4 regions of the Pontibacillus sp. HN14 genome follow, and region 1 is predicted to be linked to each of the others. Evidence: riboswitches for the same ligand, from Rfam matches in the RefSeq annotation. Region 1 holds a riboswitch; each other region holds the start of a gene.
What was found. Region 1 has a riboswitch for S-adenosylmethionine ahead of LQ226_RS01460 (Na+/H+ antiporter NhaC family protein). Riboswitches for the same ligand answer to the same signal wherever they lie in the genome.

Region 1 (5,786 bases):
AACCAGAGTCCGGGGCTTTACTACTTAAATGTCTGTTAATTCAATTGTGCAAGGTTCTGGCTCTTCGTCTAATGCCTGCGCAGTAAACCCACCTATTGCTGAAAAAGCGATCGCCCCAATAGCTAAAGCTGAAATCATCCATTTTTTCATACTTTCCCACTCTCCCTTAGGTAATTGATAATTTTTTATGTGATTCATTAGCCAGAGTCAAGTAATAACAAGCATCCTTATACCTCTTGTGTTTCTGCAAGCACTCAGCAAGCAGTTCACAGTAGAGTCCGATATAGAATTGGTTTTCATTATCGATAAAATAAGGAATGACTGTTTCCCTTAAATAATGCTCCAGACTAATGAGATCCTCTAAGACCCGGTATTTATACACCTGAAAATAATATCGAAGGATTTGAAAATCCTCTTGTTGATTGATCATCATTAAGCCTCGATCAATCCATTCTAATGCTCTTCCTTGATCACCTAAGGCGTAAAGAGACTCCACAATAGAAGCAATACTCGTTAATTTCCCTTTACTATTCTTATTCTCCTTATAGATCAAGCTCTTCTGAAAATAATCAATTGCTTTCTCATGATGAGAAAGAGCAGCGTGCAAGGAACCTAAATTATGATAGGCGATTCCTTTTAAATAGGAACTTTGCAGGTTACCAGCAGCTTTGACAGCTAGCTGAAAGCACTGATCCGCTTGCTCAAATTGGCGAGTACGCTTATAACAAATCCCAAGTAAAATTTGACAATCTCCACTACGTTTAAAATCAAATTGAACTGTATATAAATTTAGTGCCAACCTTGCATAATGAAGAGCCAGTGTCACATTTTGCAAAGAGGACTCATTGATCGCGGTCACGAAATACAAATCAGCTCTTTCACTATCACTTAATGTGTTCTGATATCCGATTGCCAACGCTTTCTTGTAATATTGCTGGGCTTCCTGATACCTTTCTTGAACATGGTGGTAGAGACCATAAAACTTCATATAATAGTAATGATGTTTCTCTTCAAATAAATCTTGCATCCTTTCTAATCGGTCCATGAGAACCGGCACTTCTGAAAGGTGGCGCATATGGAGATGATAGCGAACTTCATAGAGTTTAAATAATGACAAGGTACTCGGAGTGGAGAGTGTGCTTAATTTTTGCTTTAATTTCACATATTGCTCAGTCGCCTGGTCCGTTTCCCTTTGTAAAATAACGGTGTACCATTCTTGCAGTTCTTGTTCAAGGACCCCTTCATCTAGTTCTTCTTCAAGCGTTTCTACGGGGATATTCAATCGATTAAAGAGTAATTGAACAATTTCATCACTTGATTTGGTCAGCCCGTTCTCAATCTTACTTAAATAGGAGATTGAACAAATTCCCTGAGCTGTTTCCTCAAGCGTGCGGTTTTGGTTCAGCCGATGTAACTTTATCGTTTTCCCAACTTCAGAACCTTTCAATGTAAAGATCAACTCTCTCTCTGAAGAAGCACTTACTCTTTACTAGAGCATATGCTTCCTATCTCTCTCATACTCCTCTCACACCTCTCTTTATTTTTGGGAAAACCTAGAAGAAAAGACTGATAAAATCACCCTTTTGTCCCTTTATTTTCCCAAGCATATAAATGAGTATAGGATGTAAGTTAGACCCATCATAAATAAAAATTAGAAATATATCAATATTCTGATAATTTTCGATTCTTAAGTAGCAGGAAATTAAGACCAATTTTCACACATTAACTTAACAAACCACACCCATTGACCTAAATGAGCGCACATTCATTAGTCCATTGGACCCTACCCTCTCAAACGTCCTTAAAACTCTTATGTTTTACTTATTTACAGCCTGGGTAAATAACAAATAGAGATAAAATACTGAACTAAAAAGAGCCTCCTTGGAATGAAACCAAAGAGACTCTTAAACCGTCATACTAGTAAAGATTTAGTTACTTATTATATTGAAAAAGAGTGTCGTGTAAGGCTGTTGCAAATTCCGCACGAGAAGCTCGCTCATCGTACCCATCTTGTTTCATTTCGTCTGGGTTTCCACCTGTAACTTCTAATGCATTCTTAATCATAATTGCCATTTGCCCATGTGTAATGAATTCATCCGGTTTGAACAGTCCATTGTTAAAACCGTGAATAATGCCAAGTTCTTTCATTGCCGCAATTTGGCTAGCAAAGGTATGGCCAGCACTCACATCAGAAAACGGCTCTTGATTACTTGCCTCAAAACCAATGATATTGTTAATTAATGCAGCTGCTTGTCCTCTTGTAACAGGTTGGTCAGGCTTGAACGTTCCATCACGGTAGCCATTAATGATTTCATTCTCCACCAATTCTTTGATTGCTGTATAAGCTTCATTATTCTCATCTAAGTCATCAAATAATGCATTAACATCGAAGTTTTCAACTCGGCGCGCTGTTGCATACTTCGGACCCCAATAAGAATTATTCAATGATACGACGTCCACCCCTTTACTTGAAGTCGCACTAATGAAGTTATTATTTCCTACATAAATTCCCACATGAGAGATTCCTCTCTTGTAAGTATTTTTGAAAAATATTAAATCACCAGGTTTTAAGTTGCTTTTACTTACAGCTTCCCCTACAGTAGCCTGACTTCCTGTCGTACGTGGAATTGAAATGCCTACTTTATTATATACATACTGAGTATACCCAGAGCAGTCAAATCCGCTTGCGCTCTGTCCTCCAAAGACGTATGGTACCCCCATATGTGTTCTAGCTACGCTTAACAACTTGTCCGAATTGGTTGCAGCTCCTACTACAGATGCACTACTGAATGTGAACATAACGGCCATTCCACAAGCAATGATCTTTTTCAACATATTCCCCACTCCATCTTTTTCTAGTATCGTCTGTTTTTTCTACTAGGACCATTCTAACAAAAGATTGTTCGTCATAAAGTTACGGTTATATTACAATTTGTTTTCATATAAGTCATATTTTTCACATAACTCTTACAAAAACCATCCAAATGTTTCACAATACCTCTACAGGGAAGTGAAAAAGTGGAATAATAATGAAGGAGGAACTTTACAATGAAACCTTTTGTACGAGAGTACCAGAATGACGAAAAGCTTCAAAATGACGTCCAGAAATTAGCGGATAATGGTGTTACAAAGGATCATATCTATTTAATGACTCACGATGATGACCGCACTGAACGCCTCGCAGACAATACCGACGCAAATACCGTTGGAATAAACGAAATGAATATGGGAGAGATTGTCGGCAACCTTTTCAACAAAAAAGGTGACGAGCTACGTAATAAATTACAAGACCTCGGATTTTCTCAACACGAAGCTGAAACATACGAAGAACACTTAGATGAGGGAAAAGTCCTATTAATGGTTACAGATTCTCAAGACATTCAAAATATTATTTAAGAGATCATCCCAGTGTCCCATACACTGGGATTTTTGTTTTCCTTATAAGGGAAGGGATACAGAAAACATCTAAAAAGGTTGGACTTTTCTTGTATATCCATTGACAGTGCCCTTCTAAGTAAGTAAACTTAATCATTGCATGTAAAACAAAAAATGAATACTCCTTCTTATCACGAGAGGCGGAGGGACTGGCCCTACGATGTCTCGGCAGCGGGCTCATTTCATATGAGTGCTGTGCCAAATCCAGCAAGGTTAACACTTGATAGATGAGAAGAGGAGCTCGTATAGATTGCCCTCTTCTGATTAAGAAGGGGCATTTTTTATTGGACATGGATGAGTAGAACCCAACACACTCGACAAACTACCAAGAAAGAGGTGCAGCAACATGAATACCAACAAAGGAAATCCACTCGCCCTGTTACCCTTAGGGATCTTCTTAGTCATCTTTGTAGGTTCAGGTATCATTACAGGTGATTTCTATTATATTTCTATCTTGATTCCGGCTTTACTTGCAGCTATTGTAGCGATCCTGCAAAATCGTAAAAAACCTACGTTTGAAAAAGTTGAGCAGTTTGCCAAAGGGGCAGGCCATCCTGACATTATGATTATGGTCTTTATCTTTATACTAGCAGGCGCGTTCTCTTCTGTTGCCAATAGCATAGGAGCCGTTGACTCCACTGTAAACTTGGCTTTAACCTATTTACCTGAGAATTTAATCATTGTAGGAGTCTTTATCATCGCGGGCTTTATTTCCCTCTCTATGGGAACTTCAGTCGGGACCATTAGTGCTCTTGCTCCCATTGCTGTTGGAATTAGCGCTGAAACGGAATTCTCCGCTGCGTTATCATTAGCAGCTGTTGTTGGAGGGGCGATGTTTGGAGACAACCTATCCATCATTTCAGACACAACCATTGCAGCTGTTCGCACGCAAAAGACAGAGATGAAAGATAAATTTAAAACGAATTTCTTTATCGTTCTCCCAGCCGCGATTCTTACCATCATTCTGTTAATTGTACTCACATCTGGTGGCGAATCTTCTGTGAATCCAGACAGCTTTAATGGATTGAAGGTCATCCCGTATATTGGTGTACTCATTGGTGCATTAGCCGGACTTAATGTTATGGCTGTATTAATTGGAGGGATCCTTTTATCTGGTGTCATTGGAGGAATAAGCGGCGACTATTCACTTGATGCCTTCATGACCAATATTACATCTGGGATTAACTCGATGTCTGAATTAATCTTTCTTACAATTATCATTGGTGGAATAGTCGCCATGATTAACCAAAACGGCGGAATCCAGTTCCTCCTTCACACATTAACCAAAGGCATTCGATCTAAAAAAGGTGCCGAAGGAAGTATTGCAGGGCTAGTCGCGACTACAAACCTTGCAACAGCAAATAATACCATCGCCATTATTACAACCGGTCAACTAGCTAAAAATGTAGCAGATGAATACGAGATCGACTCAAGAAAATCGGCAAGCTTGCTTGATATATTCTCTTGTACCGTTCAAGGCTTAATTCCTTATGGAGCTCAGCTGTTAACTGCAGCGCAGATTGGAGAGCTATCGCCTATCGAACTGCTTCCTTACTCTTTCTATCCGATCTTAATTGCGGTATCAGGAATTGTAGCCATTCTAGTTGGATTCCCAAGATTTAAAAAAGCAGCTGCATAATGAAAGAGTCAGGATGTAATAAACATCCTGACTCTTTTTATTTCTACTCCCATAAAGTGAATGATAAACTTTACATAATGATTCGAACCAAGGATGTTAGAAACCCCTTTATCATAGGCCGCAAAAAAGGTTTCAAAAAAATTATAAAAAATTTCATTAAAAGTGAATCCCGTTGTGGAAACGTTCCGTCTTATTATTGAACGCACCCACAACCGAAGGATACATGGAATGAAAGGATGAACCAGGATGGGAGAAAAGGCTGCAATGGAAAAGCCCCCTTCTCGCCAAAACGACTCACTAAATTTACTAGAGATGGATTCAACAGAAGCTTTAGAAAAGATTATGGATGAGTATGGTGATGACGTGAAGCGCTTTGTTTACACCTATGTTAAGAATAGCGCAGATACAGATGATATCACGCAGGAAACGTTTCTGACGGTGTATAAGAAGTTACACACGTTTCAAAGCAAATCATCCTTACGAACTTGGATCTTTTCTATAGCCATCAATAAGAGTAAAGATTATTTGAGAAGTTTCCATACGAGGCATGACAACCTCTTTCAAAAGATCAAATCGTTTATTACAGAGACACAGGACGATTTAACACCTGAAACATTAGTTATGCGTGATGATGAATCCAGTGAGTTAATAAACCAGATCTTGAAACTTCCTCTTAAATACCGTGAAGTACTCATCCTTTATTATTTTAATG
Region 2 (5,786 bases), 740 kb from region 1:
TTGTGAAGTGAAAAGACTCATCAACCCCGATAGCCCTCCAAGTATTAGGGCCACACATAATAGAGTGACAGAAGGCCACCACCAGCGTTCACGGACAAACAATTCCCTCATTCCAAATGCTCCACTCACCATGACAATAATAAAGCTTGCCAATGCCCAAAAGAAAAGTTCTACCATCAAATCCCCTCCTCTACTATCCTATGGTCAACATCCACTCCCTATAACTAAAATCGGCCATGCCCCTAGTTGATCTATAAACTAAAAAAGACACCCTTTACTAAGTTAAATAAGTAAAGGGTGTCTGGCACGCGTTCATTCTCTACCGGGCTAAAGAGTTGATCTCTAGACCAATCTTAAAGGACTTTGTGAAGGTCTTTAATGTTATCTATAATGGTGTGTTGATCATTTTGCTCAAACTCTTTTCTTGCTTTTTGACCTGATAATCCTGTCAGAACAGCGACGAAATGACAACCAAGACTTTGGGCTGCAAGACCGTCTGCGAGGGAATCTCCTACAATAATCACTGAATCTTTCTCTTCTTCAGTAAATGAATAGTCAAGCGCCTCTTCTATACTCGACCGTCCTAACCAGGCAAACATATAGGTGAATGGATTCGGCTTCGCGAGTGGAGCTTTGTCACCGTATTTCTTTTCCGCTTCCAGGACGTCAGAAGCAGTAGCCATGCGATTCCGGTCAAAGTAAGAGAGAATGCCTAAGTTTTCAAGTGGTTCTACCGTTTCTAGTGCTGGACGACCTGTACCAATTCCGAGCGTATACCCATCATCTTTTAATTTCGTAAACAGGTTATCCAATTCCTCCATAGTCGCAAGAGGCGTTTCAATATGGACAAATCCACCTTTCCCTTGTTGATACGGTGGCCTTCCGATTGATTTCTCTGTTAGGTCCTCACCCACATACCATTCCTGGAAGGTTTCTCTTCCTAACTCCCAAAGAGCACTGTTTCTTGTGAAAGCCATCGTCTCAATACCTGTCATTTCATATGCGATTTGGTTTAAATGGGTAAGCAACTCACCTCGCATCGCTTCAACATCTTTCATAACTGGGACAAATGTTTTATAATCTGGTTCTATACCAGCCTTATACAACTCTCCCCCAATTTCTTGAAGTGCTTGCCGGTCAAGCGTCATATCTTGGAACACTTTCTCAACGTACTTCGGTTTCACTTCATTTAGCTGAGCTAACAAACGAATCAGTTGAAAGGAAAATGTTAAATAGACCATGTCCCAGTTTGCATTGATTCCTTTTGATTTAATTAAGTACAATACCTCATCTTCCTGGAAAACTTCTGCGCGCAAATCGCCTACTTCACTTTCGGTTACGTCTGTATGAAAACGGTCTGATTGAAGACCCAAATAATTCTCACTATGTATAAGTTCCCACACGGTTAATGCCGAAGCATCAAAATATCGATGTTCACTTAACAAAACCCCATCTACATCAAATAAAATCGTTTTTCCCAATTGGCTCACCTACTCTATTTAGAATTATGTCCTATTGTAGCAAGGGAAAGCATAAAAGAACAGACTAAGCTATTGTTCCCTTTAGGGCAGACTCATGTTCAGGAAAGGATAAAAACAGAAGAAATCAAATGTTCCGAATTTTTATTGACCTTTATTTAGATTTGTTCTATAATCCATATCAAGCTCATAGCTTAAAAAACAAAGCGAATATCTTATCTAGAGTGGCGGAGGGACTAGGCCCTGCGAAGCCCGGCAACCTTCAAGCATATTGCTTGAGTGGTGCTACATCCTACAGGTCTGTGGATCTGGAAGATAAGATGAGGAATGTACATACACCCTCTTCTTATGAAGAGGGTTTTTATATGCCCTCTTCTTCCCCTCACCTGTATGGCAATTTTTCCTAGACTTTTACTTAAACAAGGAGGAATTGTTATGACTCAAAAATCTCATCTATTTGAAAACGAAACAGTAAGTTTACACGGTGGCCAGCATCCTGATAAAGCGACAGGTTCACGTGCGGTTCCCATTTACCAAACCACCTCTTATGTCTTTAACGACACAGAACATGCCAAAAATCTATTTTCCCTTGCAGAACCCGGAAACATCTACACTCGTCTTGGCAATCCAACAGTAGATGTATTTGAACAAAGGGTTGCACTTCTAGAGGACGGCGTAGCAGCCGTTGCTACTTCATCTGGTATGTCTGCGATCACCCTTGCTATCTTAAACATCGCAAGCGCTGGTGATGAAATCGTTGCCTCCACGAACCTATACGGTGGTACTTACAATTTATTTGCCGTCACTCTCCCGAAATACGGAATCAATGTCACCTTTGTTGACAGTACAGACCCAGAGCAATTTCGAGATGCGATTACTTCAAAAACAAAAGCCATCTTTGCAGAAGTGATTGGAAACCCAAGTTTACATGTACTAGATATCGAATCAGTGGCCGACATCGCTCACGACTATCACATCCCCCTTATCGTGGATAGTACCTTTGCAACACCGATCCTTTGTAAGCCTTTATCTTTTGGAGCAGACATTGTCGTTCACTCTGCGACGAAATGGATTGGAGGTCATGGAACATCCATTGGAGGAGTAGTTGTAGATGGAGGACGTTTCGACTGGAATCATGAATTGTTCCCCGGCTTTACTGAACCGGATGAAAGTTATCATGGACTTAGATATGGGTCAGATGTTGGTCCAGCAGGCTTCGCGGTAAAATTAAGGGTTCAATTATTACGAGATATCGGAGCATGCTTAAGTCCACACAATGCCTTTCATCTATTACAAGGACTAGAAACCTTACATTTACGGATAGAGCGTCATGTTCAAAATGCAAAAGAAATTGCTCTTTACCTTGAGAATCATCCTGGTGTGAGTTGGGTTTCTTACCCTGGCCTTCCATCACACCCATCCCATTCACTTGCTCAGAAGTACTTAAATCAGGGCGCAGGCTCGATGGTTGTATTCGGGATAAAAGGAGGACTTGAAGAAGGAAAACGCGCTATTGATCACATCAAGTTGTGGTCCCATGTAGCCAATGTAGGAGATGCAAAATCACTTATCATTCATCCTGCTTCAACTACACATCAGCAATTGAATAACGAGAATTTAGTGAAAACCGGTGTTACAGAAGATTTAATACGCCTATCAGTTGGAATTGAATCAACGAAGGATCTAATTGAAGATTTAGAACAAGCGATTTATAAAGCAACAGGAGTCTCAAGCCAGGACCCTCAAGCATCCGGGGCCTCTTCCTACTTACAATCAAGTTTATACCGTGATGAAACAGCCGTCCGACCTAAAAAAATCGTCTTTTTAGGGAATCCGAATTCAAAAGATGAATCTTCGAAGCTATCACGTCTTGGGTTTAAACTAACTGATGGGCCAGGTACTGAAGCTGATATTGTCTATGTAACCGAGAAACAAGAAGGTCAGGTTCAAATTAGTCCCATTACAAAGCTTGTAGCTTATCGCAAAGGGACATTAACGGAAGAGCAGCTCACTTACCTAAGAGAACAAAACCTTACGTTACTAAGCACTGAAAATTTATACAGAGATGCCATCGGTGTTCGTATACCTAATTATATAGAAGAGCCTGTTAAAGCCTAAGATCCTCCCAGATCAAACAAAGCATAGTAAAGGAGGTACATCATGACAATTCGAGTTGGATTGCTCGGCTACGGAACAGTTGGAAAGGGATTTGCCGAAACCATTCAATCGCATCAGGAAAGGCTGCAGAATCTTTTAGAAGGAGAACCTGTTGAAATTGCTAGTATTCTTGTTAAAAATCCAACTAAAAAACGGGAGTTTCCTCACTCTAGTTTAGTTACAACAGATTTCAACGAGCTTTTTCTTCAAGATATTGATGTTGTGATCGATGCGATCGTTGGAGAAGAGCCCGCGTTTAGTTACTGTAAGAAAGCAATAGAGAGTGGTAAACATGTAATAACGGCAAATAAACAAATGTTTGCTAAACATGGAAAGACTTTAAAGAAGTTAGCAGAAAAATGCGATGTTTCCTTAGGATATGAATCTACCACAGTTGCAGGGACGCCAATTATTCGTACACTCTCCCAACTGCTCCAGGTCAATCGTGTAGAACGGTTTGAAGGGATTCTAAATGGGACGTCAAATTTCATCTTAACGAGGATGAAAGAAAACAAGGTATCCTTTGACCAGGCTCTGCAAGAAGCAAAGGACAAAGGGTACGCAGAGGCCGATCCATCAAACGACATAAATGGGCGCGATGCTTTTTATAAACTTATGATTGTCAGTGAGCTCATTTATGGCAAACAGCCAAACTGGAATGAGGTATTTGTAGAAGGGATCGATGTTATCCGCTCTGATCATATAGAAGAAGCCTCATTCATGGGTAAGAAAATAAAGCATATTGCGACCATTGAATGGAAAGACGGTGATGTTCGTGCTTCCATTCAGCCTATCGCCCTTACCCATCATCATCCCCTTTATGCCATTGACCATGAGCAAAATGGCGTGGTCATTCATACCGACTTGGCTGGACCGCTCACATTGGCAGGCCCTGGTGCTGGAGCCTCCACAACTGCAAGCGGAATGCTCGAGGACCTTGTGCATATCTTCCAGAAAACGAACCGAAAAACGCATCAGCTTCTATAAATCTATATATCTAAGAAAGATACTCAAAAAAGGCTTAGAGCAGGAATGCTTTAAGCCTTTATTTATGCCTATTAAAATGACTGAACAACCTATATAGATTTACTCCCCTTTTTACTATGCTACAATTTAAGTGGAAGCTATAAAGAGTATGGCAAAAGAACTTATAGTAGGAGTGAGCACAGTGAACCCATCCGCTGAAGATTTTTACAATCAACTAGCAGAACATTACCATATGATTTTTAAGGATTGGGATGAAGCCATTCAATACCAGGGAGAAACCTTAAGCAAACTTCTTACATCACTGATTATCAAAGATCGTAAAGATACATCCTTATTAGATTGTTCGTGTGGGATCGGTACTCAGTCGATTGGTCTTGCCCTCTCCGGTTATAATGTTACCGCAACGGACATTAGTAGAGCAGCAGTGGAGCGGGCAAAACAAGAGGCCTTCACTCGAGACGCGTCTATCTCTTTTGGGATATCTGATTTCCGACGTTTAAATCAAGATATTAAGGGTACCTTTGACATTCTCCTCTCAGCGGACAATTCGCTACCCCATCTCTTAAATGAAGAGGATTTACGTTTGGCAGCTTCACAATTCTATCAGAAAGTGAAGACAGGGGGATGGCTCGTTATTACAATGAGAAACTATGACGAACTGTTAAAAGAAAAGCCTGCCTCTACTCCTCCTAAGTCTCTTAATGAAGGGAATCGAATTGTCTTCCAACTGTGGGATTGGAAAGAGGACGGACGCACGTATACCCTCCACCACTTTATTATGAATAAAACGCAAGACACCTGGCATACAAAACAGTTTTCAACAGATTATCGTGCAATCTTACAAGATGAATTGACCGCTTTATTAGAAGAAGCCGGCTTCTATAATATCAATTGGAAGAGCGCTAAAGAGACAGGTTATTATCAACCTATACTACTTGCAAGGAAACCTTAATTTCTAATAACTTCTGAGCTAGCCTTCACCTGGTATGAGACGCACTTGATTTGTCTATGATAAGAAGTGCAAACTAACAAAAATGTACCAAGAATAGCGTTAACCTTGACTCATTCCTTACTATTCTCTAAGGTTGAACTTACGCTTCACTCTCCCTTATAAAAACAGGGGAGGATGGCGGTTTAAAATGATGCATAACTTCATATGAATAA
Region 3 (5,786 bases), on a different contig from region 1:
AGAGATGTATCCATCTTCTACAATTATTTTTGTTAGTATTTTATCACGGAATCAGCCCAAAAAGAACGGCAAGAAAGTTTAGAATAAAGTCCGCCTCTGCTTGGCTTGTTTCCGTTCCTCCAAAATTCGGGCAAGGTGGTTCGGGAAATTGCGAGACTCCTGCGGCATAAGGAGCCTAGGGAAGACCCCACAGAGAGCGCAAGCGAACGAGGAGGCTTCCCAGCTCGCCGCGGAAAGCGAGTGATCTCCCGAACCACCTATACTCTGAACAAAGCAACGGAAACACTCCTCAATTTAGATCATATAAAAAAACTCGCTCATTTCCATTCGGAAATGAACGAGCTATGCTGCTTATTCATGGATAAGACGATACAACTTCCCAAGCTGGTCTTCAAACTCATCTACTGGAACAAAGCGAGCTTTACGGAACTGCTCTTTACCATCGGCATAAACCATCACCACAGGCACCGTAAAGATCGAAAACTCGCCTGCGATCTCTGGGATTTCATCTGCGTCAGCATGAACAGCTTCAACAGCTGGATATCGCTCTAGCACTTCATCAATCTGCGGCAAAAGAGCATGGCAAACGGAGCATCCTGGTCTTGAAATATATAAAAGATTTAAACCACTTTGTCCAATCGTTGAGTGAATCTCATCCATTGTGTGAACGTGTTTCATAGGTACACCACCTAGCTATAATCTGTTATTCGTATTGTACCACAGGGTGTCCCATCTTACTCCCTTATATGCTCATGGGGGTATTCGAATTTAAAGCGAAATAAGCTGTTGCGCACTCTTAGAGGTTTCATTGATATAAGCCCCGATTTTCTCACTGTCATCATTAAGACTTTCAATCGTTGCGCTCATTTCTTCCATACTTGCAGAAGCTTGCTCGATAATAGCAGCGAGTTCGCTCGTTGCTGCTTCGACCTGACGAGATCGATCTTCAACGTCTACGCTGATGCTGTTGCACTCATCCGTACGTTCCTTTACATGGCGTAACGAAGTTTGGATTCGTTCAAATGAAGAGACAACTTCATTCATGCTGCCTACACTTTCATCCAGTTTCTGACTCCCTGTTTTCATCTGATTCAGTGCTTGAGCGTTACTATCATTTAACTCTCCAAGGTTTGTGGTAATCTTTTTAGCGGACTGACCCGTTACTTCTGCTAGTTTGCGAATCTCCTCAGCTACTACGGAGAATCCTTTCCCAGCTTCTCCAGCTCTTGCGGCTTCAATAGAAGCATTTAGAGCAAGGAGGTTCGTCTGCTCTGTAATTTGCTGAATGTCTTCTGTAAACTGATTCGTTTCTTCAATTTTTCCTGTTAAAATATTAAACGTGTCATTAAGCATGTGAATAACATTCCGCAGCTCATTCATTTCCGTCTCAAGATGATAAATCCGTTCCTGCCCGCCATTAATTTCATCAGAAGCTTGATTCGTCTCTGATTGAAGAACGGTTAGGGATTCTTTCATTGTAGAAATAGTCGTCATTGTGCTTTGAGCATGGGCAGAGATATCGGTGATCTGCTCACTTTGACTTTGACCACCAGCTGAAACTTCCTGAACGGCTAGTTTCATTTCACCTTGTGCCTGAACGTTTTGCTGAACCTGATCATTCACACGAGAAATATTTTCGGCTATGAGCGTAGCCTCTTTTTCTAGCTTTTCTTTTTGTCTAGCTTGAAGCTCCCTTTCCTGCTCAGTAGAAGAAAGAATGGTTTCAAGTTTCTTAAATGTCTGACCAGCCAGATGGACCATTACCCCTAATATGACTCCCATTAGCACATAAATTAACACCATAGAGGAGAGTAGCGTGCCCATTAAATTAGCTTGCTCAGCATTTGACCAGGTATGACTGGCAATTAAAGCAATAAGACCAAGGCTATATCCTGTAGCAAATATTCTACGATCCAAGTGCACGGCAGAGAAAACAGCCAGGAAGAGAAGGATTAAGTCACCGGAAAGGGTCCCCCCTTCTACATAGATTAATAGACCATAGCCAATGATCGGCATACTTACTGCTATGTAAGCAAACATTCTCGGTTTATGTAAAATCCGTTGCAATCCAAACAACAAAATCCAGAACAAAGCTAGCTCCGTTCCGTAGATCGATGATCGAATAATCGTGCCCTCTTGTAAGGAAAGGGCTAGTGCTGACAACATTGCTATACTGTATGTAGATGTCATCAGTACGTTTTTCTTTTTCACGTCCAGTAAACGTAATTCTGAACCATTCATAATTAGGGTACCTCCAGAAGATGTCTTTTCTTTTTTTATCGACACATTCCTCTGTATACTTAAGATAAATGACAAAATTTGTAGTCTTCTTACATGTTATGGATTTTGAACCAGAAAGGACTTTCTCTACATGATTTCAAATGCACTAACGCTCATTCTACTCGCTCTCATTCTTTTAATTCTGATTTCCATCGTTACTCGCTCTTCTAAGAACGGCATCACGCCAACACCAACGAGCCCAAAAGTAAAGGAAGAAGTCACAGCAATCGTAAAGAACTATACCCCTACTACCATCGCTGACTTTGGGGCCGGCTGGGGGACGATGGCTTTCGCACTTGCGAAAGAATTCCCGCACACGGATATTTACGCCTATGAAACCTCACTGGTCCCCTACCTTTACATGAAAGGGATGGCAAAGCTTAAAGGATATTCAAATGTTAGGATTCTAAAAAAAGACTTCTTTACTGTTCGCGCGGGAGAATTTGATTTGATCTATTGTTACTTATTCACCGGAGCCATGAAACAACTGTCCCCTATGTTTGCTTCCTATAATGGGACCGTAATCTCAAACACGTTCGCCTTACCAAACACCGTGCCCACCGCCACCAAAAATGTAGCATCCTGGCTCGGCACAACTCCGATCTACATATATAAATAAAAAAGCGACCCCAAACGGAAAATCCATTTGGGGTCGCTTTACCTTCTTATGTAACCTGCCACCTCAAAGGATGGTTAAGTTCCCGCAGTCGTATCGATTGCGAGGTGGCATTGAAATTAAAATATCATAAGTGATGCAGAAATACAAGTTAGGCTGATTTAGCCGATTCCACAAGAAACGGAACCATTCTTCTGAAGATACTTTTGGTGATATTCTTCAGCATCGTAGAATTCGGAAACCTTATTCACTTCCGTTACAATTTCACTCTTGAAGAGTCCTTTATTATCCCATTCGCGAATCTTAGCTGCTGCAGTTTCTTCTTGATCTTCTGTAGCAAAGATGACGGAGCGATACTGATATCCTACGTCTTCTCCCTGACGATTTCGTTGAGTCGGATTATGACACTCGAAGAAATGGTCTACTAGTTCACTATAAGAAATCACTTCTGGATCAAATTCAACTCGAATCGCCTCTGCGTGCCCCGTACCTCCTGCTTTTACTTGTTGGTAAGAAGGGTTCACAACAGTACCTCCCATAAAGCCGACGCGTGTCGCAACTACGCCCTCAATACGTTCGAAATAAGCCTCTACTCCCCAAAAACATCCTGCTGCGAAAACTGCTGTTGCCATTCTCATCTCTTCCTTTCTTAAAACGACACTTCTTTCTTCGAGAGTACGATCACGGCCTCTTACATATAGAAGAGCCCTCTCTTTTTTATCCAAGAAAGGGCTCGTAAGTGTATATCCGTACGATCCTCTCATCTTCCAGGAATCAAGTTCCTGCAGGAATTGGCACCGTTCTCGTCAATGGTTACATTGACTTGATGGTTGCCGGGCATCAAAGGGCCAGTCCCTCCGCCTCTCTGGATAAGAAGTTTATCGCTATTTAATATTTTATGTTATCCCAAATCATACATGATCCCGTTAGTGAAGTAAAGTGATAAACACCTAATTTTTTCACATATTCTTAAACGTTAAAATTTTCTGATAACCTGTGATATGATATTCGTACTTGCTCCTTAAGGTGAGTATGTTCATTCATTTTGTATCCTCATTATATAAAAGGAAGCTTTCTTTTATGCCTGTATAGTTCAATTTAATAATGAGGGTTTTTTTTATTCAAGGGGGATCCCCTTTTATGCTTCCTAATCCAATAATTAAAGGAGTTTTTCAAAATGGTTAAAGCAATTTCAACGAACAAAGCACCAGAAGCAATTGGACCTTATTCTCAGGCAATTGACCTCGGTCAGATCGTATTTGTTTCCGGTCAAATCCCACTAAATCCAAGCACGATGGAAATCGTCTCTGATGACGTGAGCGAACAAACGACACAAGTTATGAAAAATGTTGGAGCGATCCTTGAAGAAGCAGGCCTAAACTATGCTCATATCGCTAAAGCCAATATTTATCTTGCTTCCATGGAAGACTTCCAAACAGTCAATGAGGTTTATGCAAGCTTTCTGCAAGAACCATACCCGGCTCGAGCAGCGATTGAAGTAAGCCGCCTCCCTAAAGATGTTAAAGTCGAAGTAGAAGTCGTTGCCCACCGCTCCGACGCATAACTTCGTATGAGCCTTTCTATTTGCTGAATTAAGATCATTACATGTGGTTGGGGCCGTTATTTCAACTTTTAATAAGGGGTGGCTGGGGAACGGGGAGACTCCTACGGGAGAAAGAGGTCGACGAGACCCCACAGAGAGCGCAAGCGAACGAGGAGGCTCGACAGCTCGCCCGTTTAAAGCGAGTCGTTCCCCAGCCACCCCAAACGCGCTCAACAAACGCAACGGCCCCCAAGCGCTCATAATAACAAAAAAGCCACCCTCGTCGGGTGGCTTTTTTGTTACCTTGCATTTTCGTCCATGTGGACAAATGGCAAGTCAGTATCGACCTCACCATAAATACGCGACACGTCAACGTCATTCCCTTCTAACCAATGAGCAAAGTCAAATTCTACTGGCTCTTTGTCTCCGCCAAGAGCAATCCAGGCGGTAAGGGTATTTGGAAAGTAAGCAGATGTATGGATCGTTCCTGCCCAGTTGCGATACTGCTTTGAGAATACACCTCGGTCAGAATCATTCATGAGGCGAAACGCTTCATATCCGCTAGTAATTCGCGTTTTTTCCTGATTGATAACATCCATACGACGCTCAGAATCTTTTAAGTAATTTCGATTCTCATCTTTCATGATTTCAAAATGGTTTGTACATACATTTGATTGGCGCACTTCAACACCCCGAGGAGAGGTTTCCACGACGAACGTTTCGCCTTTCCCGTCATAAACGATGTAACTAAAGGAGTGTCGATGAGGAATTTCTTGAAGCATGGCTACCGCTTCTTCCACGTTGGCACACGACTCAAGAATTAATCGACCAATCATACAACAAATAAAGCCATTCCCAGGATTTTTACGGTGCATAAAATTATATCCGATGGCCAGCCCCTTTTCATTAATACCATCCATTCGACCTGTTACACGCTGAGATGGACCAGCTATTGCGTAGCCTCCATCAGTTGGCTGATAGAAGACATAGCGACCTTCATACGTTTTCGGCTGGTAATCGTAGTTACGAATCATGTAGCCATCGCCTGTTACGATTGAGCAACCTGACTTCACATACTCAACCCGGTAACCACCAAACTCCATCATCACACGTTCCATGGTCCAACCAAGGGCATCCCTTAGCCCTAACAATTCATCCCAGACGCCAGGGGCAAACTTCTGAATCGCACGTTTCACTTCCTCTTCTTCAACAGTAAAACGCGGCTTACGGATCTTCCACTGCTTCTCCCTGTTTCGAATCGTGAGAGAATCTTTTAACAGCTCCCCTTGCTTATAGCCAAAGTCATAATGGGTCCCTCGGAATTGCAGTACTTCACTATAGATTTGT
Region 4 (5,786 bases), 220 kb from region 1:
CGGGCTTAGGTAGAGAACGATAAATAAACCATCCTTGTAGCGCGTACTCATCTCTTCATCGCTCAATAAATCTTCTATAGAGTAAGAAAGACCTTTCACCTCGATATGACTTTTATTCATCCGCCCAAATCGCTCCACCCGAGCATCGACCGGACTGACTAATACGTTCTCATCACTGTGGATTGGCCTGGCTCCATCTTTTAATTCCCGTATAAAGAAATCTTCTAAAGAGGTATAGGCTTTCCGCTCCTTGTAAGCCTCGTCTTCTATTATATGAAACAGCTTTACGTAGGTTGGAATGAGCCATCTGCTCAATGAAGATTGACTGATTCTCTGCAATCCACGACCAATCAAAGGGTTGTTCAATAGGCCTATCAAACCACGGTACACCTGTTTTTTCATACGATCCCTCTTTCCTAGAACCCGTTCTTCTTTTATAGATAGACTTCCCTAAAACGTTTCTTGATAAAAGGAGGGGGCTCCCTCATTCAAAAACCCCGGGCACATGTTTGGGCCCAGGGTTTAAGATCAGGCTTTATTCTTCCATTTCAAAGAGAGCTCTTTCACATGCTCAGGGGTCGTTCGGCAGCAGCCTCCGATCACCCGGGCCCCTGCTTTATACCATGCCTCAGATTGTGCGGGGAAGCTCTCGCAACTCTCTGAACCATGCCAGGTTTTCGTATCAGGGTCATAGCTCTCACCCGAGTTTGGGTAGACGATAATCGGCTTTGTAGTATAGTTATGCAGGTTCTCCACTGCATCTGTGACAACTTCTAGCGGAGCGCAATTCACGCCGATTGCTGCTAATTGACTATTTCCTTCAAATTCATTGGCGACATCTTTAAGTAACGTGCCGTCGCTGATCGTTCTTCCATCTGTAAGCGTGAAGGACAGCCAAGCATAGACCTCAGGGGTTTCTTTTAAAATCGAAGCAAGAATACGGGCTTCCCGAAACGAAGGGATGGTCTCGATCGCTAAGAGGTCTGCACCCGCTTCGATAAGAGCTTCCATACGCGGTTTATGAAAAGCATACAGTTCCTCATCAGTAATGCTATACTGTCCGACGTACTCTGAACCATCCGCAAGATAGGCACCGTATGGACCAACAGACGCTGCTACGAGCGGTCTCTCCCGGTCGGGGTCTTCTTCTAGTACTTTATCGCGGGCTTCTGTAGCCAGCGTAACCGTTTTTCGAATCAGCGACAGGGCTTCCTCTTTTGTGAAACCTCTTCCCCCGAAGCCGTCCACCGTTGCCTGGTAGCTTGCCGTAATGGAACAATCCGCACCTGCACGGTAATAATCAGCGTGTACTTGCTTAATCGCCTCAGGCTGTTCGAGCAATACACGAGCCGACCACAATGGATCATCCAAGTCACAGCCGTACCGTTCTAATTCCGTCGCCAAGGCTCCATCGAGCACTAGGACATCCTGACGGCTTAATAAGGATTCAATGGGATTTAATCGATTGAGAGGTTTTGACATGATTTATTCTCCTTTTCTTCATAAATTGGTTCACATAATAACTTCCATAGCATAAGGCAATAAACGGGATGCCACAGTAAAGGGCAATTCGCTGCGTCGGATCAAAGGCAATCCCTACACATGAAGCCAAGCACAGAGTAAATGCCGCAATCGGAACTACTGGATAAAATGGCGCTTTGTAGGCTAAGTCAGTTTCTTTATGCCCTGCTTTTCGATACGCTCTTCTGAACTGGAAATGCGAGGCGCTGATACTCATCCACACCACTACAACAGCCAGGCCTGATATCGATACCAGAACAATATACACCGTGTCCGGCGCAATCACACTAGACAACAACGCAAGGCCCCCGCCGATCATACTAAAGGTCATCGCGATCAGAGGTACTCCCCTACTTGATAACTTAGCAAAGACAGGCGAGATTGTTTCTTTATCCGCAAGTGACCAAAGCATGCGCGCAGATGCGTAGAGCCCTGAGTTCGCAGCGGATAATATTGCTGTTAAGATCACGAAATTCATCACATCCGCTGCATACGGGATGCCGATCCGGTCAAGAACCGCAACAAACGGACTTTCTACCACACCAGCCACATCCGTTGGTAGCAGCGCCGAGAGGACAACGATCGTCCCGATAAAAAAGAGAATTAAACGGACAAGTGTTGTGCGGATCGCTAGCGGAATCGTTTTGGACGGATTAACCGTTTCTCCTGCTGCAATTCCAATTAATTCTGTTCCGGAAAAGGCAAAGTTTACCGCTAGCATGGTCATCAATATGGCGGTCACCCCGTTAGGAAAGAGCCCCTGACTTGTAAAGTTTGATAACACAGAAGTGGGTTCGCTATTCGTCACCGTGACCCACCCAAACATCGCTCCAAATCCAATAAGGATAAACAGAACAATGGCTACAACTTTTACAGAAGAGAACCAAAACTCAGCCTCTGCAAAAAACTTCACGCTAAAAGCATTCAAACTGAAAATTAAAGCAGCAAAAAAAGCACTCCATATCCAGACGCTAACATCCGGAAACCACCGCTGCATTAATAAGCCAGCTGCTGTAAACTCAGAGCCTAATGCAACAGTCCAGGTCAGCCAGTACAGCCAAGCAACGGTAAACCCGGTTCCTGGTCCTATGTAGTTGTGGGCATATGTATGAAAGGCGCCCGTCTCCGGATTTTGAACCGATAGCTCCCCGAGGCAGAGCATAACCAAATACACTACAAGAGCTCCAATACCATAAGCGAGAATCGTTCCAAGGGGCCCAGCTTGGTGAATCGTATAGCCAGAACTTAGGAACAACCCTGTTCCAATTACACCCCCAAGGGAGAGCATAACCAAATGCCTTGTTTTCATTTCCCGTTTAAACTGATGTTCCAATTTTCATTCCCCCTAACTTTAGTAGGGTGAACATACAAAAAACGCACTCTCATGCGAGTGCGTTTAACTGACAATAACGAAAGCTCTTATCGATCAGGATGGTTCACCCGCTGGAATTAGCACAGTGTCATCTTCGACCTGTTGCTGAGGCTTCAAAGGGCCAGTCCCTCCACCTCTCTGGATAAGAATATTTTTTTATTACTCTACTAGTCTTTGATTTAATTGTCAATATAGTTGTAATTTTCCTGATCTTTTTGCATTTACGTCTTTATTAATATTTTTAAAGTCGACTCAATGAAGTGCATAAAGATGGAAATCTTTTTAAATCCTTTATTTTCTTTTATTGACTGTAAATACCACTAGTTGTAATATGAAGTTAGCTTCACATGAAATAAACTTCACATCCTATGTAGGTGATCACTTTTTGAAAAACCATATTAGAAGCCTTCGAAAAGAGGCGAACATTACCCAACAAGAATTAGCAGACATCGTTTCTGTCTCGTCAAGAACCATCATTTCATTAGAAAAGGGGCGATATAATCCATCTGTTCTTCTGGCCTACAAGATTGCCAGAGTCTTAAATGTTCACATTGAAGATCTATTTATATTTGAAGAGGATGATGAAAATGAACACTAAGCATGTACGGAATTTAATTCTAACGATTGTATTAGCAGGAATCGGGATCGGTACCTTTATCACAGGAATCGTGAATGACGACCTTCCTTTTGGAGTAGCGGGACTAGGCTTTGCATTAGCGGGCCTCTCCATTGAAATGTACATACGAAGCAGAAAAGATACAACAACAGCAAGTGGTGAAAAGCGTAGTGAGATTGAGAAGAATGATGAGCGGAATATCCTGATTAATGCTAAGTCTGGTGAGGCGGTTAATTGGATTATGGATGGCATGATTGCAGTTGCCTTTGTCCTTTCTGTCTCCCTCGATGCTTCAACAATTGGGCAAACGCTTCTCTTTTCTTTATTGATGGTACGAATCATCATTCGTCCTATTGTGAAACGATTTTACGAACTCAAAATGTAAGGGAGGGCTTACGTAATCGGTGAAGAAGAAACGAGATCAAATGACAACGAAGTCTCTGTGTTACCCGGTTTGGTCCTAACCCCATTTAGATTTGTAAAGGCGATCGTGAAGTATTTCTTGAAATTATGGACCAGCATATAAAAGAAATGATTAAAGAGATGTTTCAACCAAAAATTCAGCGGGAAGGCTATAAATGTACAACGAATTCCAACAGAAAGGATGAGATCAATGTATAAGAGATCACAATACCAGCCTGTCGGAGGAGAGAACGATACATCAGCGGCGAAAGAAGTAATCTATTCTAAAGAATTTAAGAAAGCCGACATCGCTGGCGGGTACCGCAAACCAAAATTACAAGAAGCAAAAAATAGTAACCCTCAGTTACCGTAAAGGGGATTACATGAGAAAAAGCAGCCTGTGATCAGGCTGCTTTTATTCTTGTTATCTATCATTTCTATATAGCACCTTACACTCCATCAAAATCATCAGCAAAACGACTTCCCTTTAGGATTTCTTCTGGTCCCATTTTGGTCCACTCTTCTACCGTTACATCGGGGTTATTCTTTATAAAATCCTGAATGATCATAAGGCCTATTTTATAATTCGCCCATTTTGGAATCCTCTCATTGCCGTCTCTGAACTCTACTAAATCCTCACCTTCATAGGTATACCTTCTTTCGTTCACCCAGTTTATGACTTCCGTCTCTTCTTCTTTCGTCAATTCTCTCGTCCAAGGAAACTCAGCTTCGGGGTAAATCCCTTCTGCAAAGGCATCGGCTTCCCCTTCTACAAGGGCTTCCTCGACCAAATCAACTGGTCTTTCTGGATGCATTTCGTAATAGGCTAGATGATGGTATTCATGGGCCATTGTGTAAGAGAGGGCTTCCTCTGTATAATGTTCAGGATCGATCTCGAACCAAACCAGTGCATCCGTAGTATGAGCTAAGACACCGTCCATTTCATCTATAAGAGAAAGCTGATCGGGATTAAAGGGGAACACATAGATCTTTGTAGGACGATCGAGTTGAAAGCGTTCCACAGACTTCTCTAAAGATTCTTCAATGTAATGGACGATCTCTTCATAACTCGAGTCCAACTTTTGCACTGACTTCCTGAGTGCATCAATATTCTTCGGAGGTCGCACGTCCCCTCCCCGTGTATCACCAAACTCCTCTTGACGAAAAGGGTTAACGACCTTTGACGCGTAAGCTTCTGTTTTACTCTCTAATGGGTTCTCTTCCATAAACTCAATATAATCAAGCGTTGAATCAAAAGCAGGCACAACCTCAAACTCTTGATCTCTTATCGTTATGTAAGTCGGCTCGGTATGTTTCAGTGTGTACCCTTCTGTTTCCTTTACGTGCCCCTCATCCTCAGGTGCTTCTGGTGTTGTAGGAGAAGTCACCTTTTGCGTCTCTTCTCCCTGACAACCAGCCAGAACGAGGAGCCCCAATAAAATGATTAACACGATACGGTTCATCTCGTTCGCCTCATTTCTATAATAAATTAACTTTTACTCTACTTTATTACTTCGAATGAACTGCCCTAACGTTGTTCCTACTCCCGCTCCGATAAGAGGAAGAAAATCATGGAAGGCGTTCATCCTAATACCGCTCCAATCTACTACAAATAAACAAACCGTGAAGACTAGACTTACGACAATAAGGATGGTCGTCTCTATTTTCTTTTTACCCATCCACTCTTTCTCCCCTATACGATCTCGTTCAAAAGATTCGCTATACCTTTTATCCTTTGTGCCAATGATCTTTCCTGTCCTGAGCGTGTATAACGATCCACCTGCAAACGCAGTCATTATAACGCAGAAGGAAGCAAGAAGGACGAAAGCTCCATTCTCATAATGGAACCCATAAATCATAGAACCTATGATGAAC

Region 2: another riboswitch for S-adenosylmethionine. It lies ahead of LQ226_RS05295 (O-acetylhomoserine aminocarboxypropyltransferase/cysteine synthase family protein); the one in region 1 lies ahead of LQ226_RS01460 (Na+/H+ antiporter NhaC family protein).
Region 3: another riboswitch for S-adenosylmethionine. It lies ahead of msrA (peptide-methionine (S)-S-oxide reductase MsrA); the one in region 1 lies ahead of LQ226_RS01460 (Na+/H+ antiporter NhaC family protein).
Region 4: another riboswitch for S-adenosylmethionine. It lies ahead of LQ226_RS00350 (amino acid permease); the one in region 1 lies ahead of LQ226_RS01460 (Na+/H+ antiporter NhaC family protein).

The regions. Positions count from the first base shown of each region.
Region 1 is NZ_JAJOLR010000001.1:287,886-293,671, reverse strand. It holds gene LQ226_RS01480 (hypothetical protein) at 25-198, opposite strand; gene LQ226_RS01475 (helix-turn-helix domain-containing protein) at 167-1,447, opposite strand; gene LQ226_RS01470 (C40 family peptidase) at 1,933-2,835, opposite strand; gene LQ226_RS01465 (YflT domain-containing protein) at 3,049-3,396, shown strand; SAM riboswitch class I at 3,561-3,669, shown strand; gene LQ226_RS01460 (Na+/H+ antiporter NhaC family protein) at 3,782-5,074, shown strand; gene LQ226_RS01455 (sigma-70 family RNA polymerase sigma factor) at 5,321-5,786, shown strand, end outside.
Region 2 is NZ_JAJOLR010000001.1:1,026,567-1,032,352, forward strand. It holds gene LQ226_RS05285 (hypothetical protein) at 1-177, opposite strand, end outside; gene LQ226_RS05290 (HAD family hydrolase) at 354-1,481, opposite strand; SAM riboswitch class I at 1,691-1,800, shown strand; gene LQ226_RS05295 (O-acetylhomoserine aminocarboxypropyltransferase/cysteine synthase family protein) at 1,914-3,596, shown strand; gene LQ226_RS05300 (homoserine dehydrogenase) at 3,639-4,622, shown strand; gene LQ226_RS05305 (class I SAM-dependent methyltransferase) at 4,771-5,574, shown strand.
Region 3 is NZ_JAJOLR010000006.1:112,960-118,745, reverse strand. It holds gene LQ226_RS16930 (thioredoxin family protein) at 352-678, opposite strand; gene LQ226_RS16925 (methyl-accepting chemotaxis protein) at 769-2,241, opposite strand; gene LQ226_RS16920 (methyltransferase) at 2,372-2,899, shown strand; gene msrA (peptide-methionine (S)-S-oxide reductase MsrA) at 3,058-3,528, opposite strand; SAM riboswitch class I at 3,654-3,772, opposite strand; gene LQ226_RS16910 (Rid family detoxifying hydrolase) at 4,074-4,460, shown strand; gene LQ226_RS16905 (C45 family autoproteolytic acyltransferase/hydrolase) at 4,739-5,786, opposite strand, start outside.
Region 4 is NZ_JAJOLR010000001.1:71,004-76,789, reverse strand. It holds gene LQ226_RS00360 (phosphatidylserine decarboxylase) at 1-402, opposite strand, end outside; gene mmuM (homocysteine S-methyltransferase) at 529-1,482, opposite strand; gene LQ226_RS00350 (amino acid permease) at 1,448-2,830, opposite strand; SAM riboswitch class I at 2,938-3,042, opposite strand; gene LQ226_RS00345 (helix-turn-helix transcriptional regulator) at 3,279-3,491, shown strand; gene LQ226_RS00340 (hypothetical protein) at 3,481-3,894, shown strand; gene LQ226_RS00335 (YfhE family protein) at 4,123-4,284, shown strand; gene LQ226_RS00330 (DUF2268 domain-containing putative Zn-dependent protease) at 4,361-5,374, opposite strand; gene LQ226_RS00325 (hypothetical protein) at 5,408-5,786, opposite strand, start outside.